Regions from separate parts of the Pseudoalteromonas sp. TP27 genome, predicted to be linked through region 1. Evidence: riboswitches for the same ligand, from Rfam matches in the RefSeq annotation. Region 1 holds a riboswitch; the other holds the start of a gene.
The links. A riboswitch is a leader RNA that binds a small molecule or an ion and turns the genes downstream of it on or off. The one in region 1 is predicted to bind lysine.
Positions count from the first base shown of each region.

Region 1 (2,206 bases):
CTTTTTGTTCCAGCATATCGGGTGGCATCATTAGTAACTTATCAACGCTAAAATCCCAAAAAACCTCCCTAAAGCCCGGCCATTTATTATTAATAACCGACCAATAAAAGCCGCTTTGAAATACTTTTCGAGTAAATTCTTCAAGCCAATCGTCGTCACTTAACGTGCTTAGTTGTTTTTTAGATAGCGGTTTTGCAAGTAATAACTTAAGCATTTTTTCAGAGCCTTTTCGCTCTACCGCTCGCTTATAAATATCGCTAAATTTTTCCATACTAATTAAATACCTCACTACTTATATTGCTAGTGTACGAGAAAAGCAGCCAATACGTAACCACTCCCATTATGGATGAATGAATATGCATTTAGTCGCTTGACACCCAGACGGCTAAAATGCTTTAATCGCCGTAATTACCCTATTTAAATTGCATAGGTTTGTAAGTTTTTACTCTACAAACAGGTGCAAAGGGCTAGAAGAGGTGCGTTATTCAGGTAGCGTATGTTAGGAGCGCAAACTCCAATGAGCATACGTGAGGGGAATTAACGCCGAGAAGTAATCACTTTTGCGAGGTGTTTATTTCGGGCGACTAGGTTGAACCCTAGCGACTGTCACCAATAGCTGCTTATAACAAGCAGCTTATTAGTTTGGTGGAGAGCTTCTGGTCTTAAATATTAAGGCCGCGCGCCCTATTATTTTAAGCCCATTCGCTCTTCGAATTATTAGTTCGAACGACGTTAATGCGGCTCCTTCCATAAAGCTTTTTAACTCTTCGAATACTACCAATTGCATTAAATTAGTCATCGCTAAAATGATCACGTATTTAATAAAATTGGTACAAATTATAAGTTCGTGAGAGATGATCAACAATTTCAATTTAAACGACTACTCATTGTGGACCGCGCTTGTTACGCCATTTGATCAACACGGCGATGTTGACTACAACACGTTAACTAAGCTGGTTAGGGAGCAAGAGGCCGCACATAACGGTATTTTGCTACTCGGCAGTACGGGCGAAGGTTTAGCGCTTACGCAAAAAGAGCAACAAGCCATTGTTGAGCACGTATGTCGGCTAAAACCCGCAGTACCACTCATGGTTGCTGTGGGCGGTAGTAATCTAAAACAACAAATTGAGTGGGTTAACTTCTGTAATACGCTGCCCATTCATAGCTTTTTACTTGGCTCACCGCTTTATGCAAAACCTGGCGCTATAGGTCAAACTCATTGGTTTGAAAGCCTACTTAATGCAAGCGCTCACCCATGTATGCTTTATAACGTACCAGGGCGCAGTGCTATTAGCATCCCAGCGGCAACAATTCAAAACTTACAAAACAATAAAAATTTATGGGCACTAAAAGAAGCGAGCGGCAGTATTGCTCAGTTTGAAGCTTACCGCCAAGCAGCACCTAATTTAGCTATTTTTAGTGGCGACGATGCGCTGATGCCTTATTTTGCTCAAGCTGGCGCAAAAGGTTTAGTGTCGGTAGCTGCAAACGCATGGCCCGCACAAACTCACGAGTTTGTTAAACGCAGCTTAACTGGTCAACACCCTAATTTATTTTCCCAGTGGTCAAGCGCTATTAATAGCCTATTTGCTGTCGCAAACCCTATTCCCGTAAAGGTATTAATGCATTTGCAAGGTCGCTTAAGCAGCCCGCAACTTCGTCCACCTTTAACACATCTTGAGTTAACTCAAACCGATTGCATCACAACTGCAAACAACACCATTTTATCTTGGCATTAAATACAGGTTTTTATAATGAGCTGGTTAGAACTATTAAATAATTTAGAATCGGGCGCAGTACGCGCAGCATCACAAAACGAAAGCGGCCAATGGCAAGCTAATGTAGAAGTAAAACAAGGCATTTTAGAAGCCTTTAAAAATGGCACTAATACTGAGTTTACAGGTGGTTTTGTTGATAAGCATAACCTAGCTCCGCAAGAATTTAGCACTGAAGATGGCGTGCGTATGGTACCGGGTGGCTCTAGTGTTCGCCGTGGTGCTTATGTTGCTAAAGGCACGATTATTATGCCACCAGCGTATGTAAACATTGGTGCATACATCGACGAAGGCACAATGGTAGATAGCCACGCATTAGTTGGCTCGTGTGCACAAGTAGGTAAAAACGTACATTTAAGTGCTGCAGTGCAGCTTGGTGGTGTACTTGAGCCAATTGGTGCAAGCCCAGTCGTTGTAGAAGACGACGCCTT
Region 1 covers NZ_JARDAK010000006.1:154,205-156,410, reverse strand. The annotation lists gene PX700_RS09710 (DNA-3-methyladenine glycosylase I) at 1-271, opposite strand, end outside; lysine riboswitch at 464-664, shown strand; gene dapA (4-hydroxy-tetrahydrodipicolinate synthase) at 855-1,739, shown strand; gene PX700_RS09700 (2,3,4,5-tetrahydropyridine-2,6-dicarboxylate N-succinyltransferase) at 1,755-2,206, shown strand, end outside.

Region 2 (2,206 bases), on a different contig from region 1:
CGGCTTCGTCAAAACTTAAGCGTGCAATAGGCGTCGCTTTTGCGCACAAACGCGGGTCGGTGCTAAAAATACCCACTACGTCGGTCCAAATATGCACGCTTTTAGCGTTAATTGCTTCAGCTAATAATGCAGCGCTATAGTCAGAACCACCACGTCCAAGCGTTGTTGTTTGACCGTATTCGTCGCTGCCAACAAAGCCCTGAGTCACAATTACCTGCTCATCTAATAACGGGATTAAATGTTCTTTAGCGGCTTGCGCTGTAGCTGCAACATTGGGCGTTGCTTTGCCAAATTGGCTGTCGGTTTTAAGCACCTTGCGTACATCAAAGCGATCGGCGTTTAAGCCGTTTAAACGAAGTACCTGAGCAAACAAATACGACGATAAACGCTCACCAAAGCTAAGTAGCTCGTCGTGTTGCTGATCGGTTGTTAGTGACTCTTGAGCCAATGTTTGAAATGCTTTTAGGGTTTCGTTAAAGCCAACTGCTAAATCGGCATCTAGCGATAACTCATCTAAAATAGTGTGTTGAATAGCAAGCACACCGTTTATGTGTTCTTGGCGCTCAGCTGAGGTAATACTTGATTTACACAGTGCAACTAAGTGGTTAGTTACGCCGGCGCTAGCGCTCACGGCAACAATACGTACGCTTTTATCTGCAACAATAATTTCGCTACAGCGACTCATCGCTTCAAAATTGGCAACACTGGTTCCGCCAAATTTGGCAACGATGTAATCTGATTTTGCGCTTAACTCTGTTTGAGGCACTGTTTGTGGCGCTGATTGGGTAGTCATTTAGTCTCCTTTCGCGATATCCAAATCGCAATAAAACAAGAAGAACTTGGCAAAGGAATGCTTGAAGATAAGTCCACTGCCAGAAGCTCTCCACCTATATTGGTGACAGTTTTGAGGATTCAGCCCCATAAACCGAAAAACAATGACGACGTACCATTGTTTTCCTCGGCGAGTACTTCCCTCCTTAATGATCATCGGCTTTCGTCGCCTAACATCAAGTACCTAAGTATCGCACCTCTTCTGAATGCTTTATTAACCAATGGCTAATAAAACAAAACCCCACTAAGTAGCGGGGCTTTGAAAGTTATCGTTTAGACGTCTAGCTGTCAAGCATTTAATAATTTATGAGTTAAATAAAACTGCCCATGTAATAAGAGCCCGCATATCCTACGGTGTAACAAATTAATAAATGCAGCGATAAACGCAAGTAGCTCATAAAGGTAAGCGCTTTAACTTTACTCATGGCAATAATGCCCGCAGCCGACCCAATGATCAGCATTGAACCGCCCACGCCCGTTGCATACGTAAACGACAACCAATGTTGTTGGCTCATTACTATATCGGCTTTTAATAATGCAGCAGTAAGCGGTACGTTATCGACCCCTGCTGATAATATGCCCATTAAGTAGTTTGCGTATTCAGGTGCCATTACCGTGTATAGGTCGGTAAATTTACTTAGCATACCAATTTCTTTAAGTGCGCCTACAAGCAAAAGTACGCCTACAAAAAACAATAATGTGTCGTATTCTATATCGCGAACAAAATCGATTATGTCTTTGTTAATGTCTTTTTTGCGCATTAAAAATTGCGCTACTAAAAACATCACTGATAAGCCAAACAAGAAGGTGAGTAAAGGCGGTACGCTGTAAATTACGCTAAGCGTAAGTGTGCTAATTACGGTAGATAAAAATATAACTGCAATGGTAATGTCTGTTTTTTCAATACGGGTTTTACCCGCACCAGCAAACTCAACACGCCCTTTCATACCGATAGACAGTAACGCGGCTAGCAGCATAACGCTTGCCAGTGCTGGCGCTATAAGTAGTAATAAATGAGCTATGGTTACTTTACCATCTAAAAATATCATTAGTGTGGTTACGTCACCGGTTATTAACGATACCCCGCCTGAGTTAACACCAAATACAATAAGCGTGGCGTATTTAATGAGCTTTTTAGGTTCGAGTTTTAACGACATAACAACCGCAAGCGATATAAGCGTGGCTGTTACATTGTCTGAAATCGACGAAAACAAAAATGCAAAACCACCCACCAAAAACATCAGCTTTTTTTCGCTAATACTTTTTGGCATAACACGATGCACAATATTTTCGATAAACCCCTTTGAATTTAAATACGCGACAAAGGTCATTGCAGCCATTAAAAATAGCCATAGCGAGGCAATTTCTAAAATAT
Region 2 covers NZ_JARDAK010000004.1:158,852-161,057, reverse strand. The annotation lists gene lysC (lysine-sensitive aspartokinase 3) at 1-793, opposite strand, end outside; lysine riboswitch at 869-1,041, opposite strand; gene nhaD (sodium:proton antiporter NhaD) at 1,143-2,206, opposite strand, start outside.
Region 2: another riboswitch for lysine. It lies ahead of lysC (lysine-sensitive aspartokinase 3); the one in region 1 lies ahead of dapA (4-hydroxy-tetrahydrodipicolinate synthase).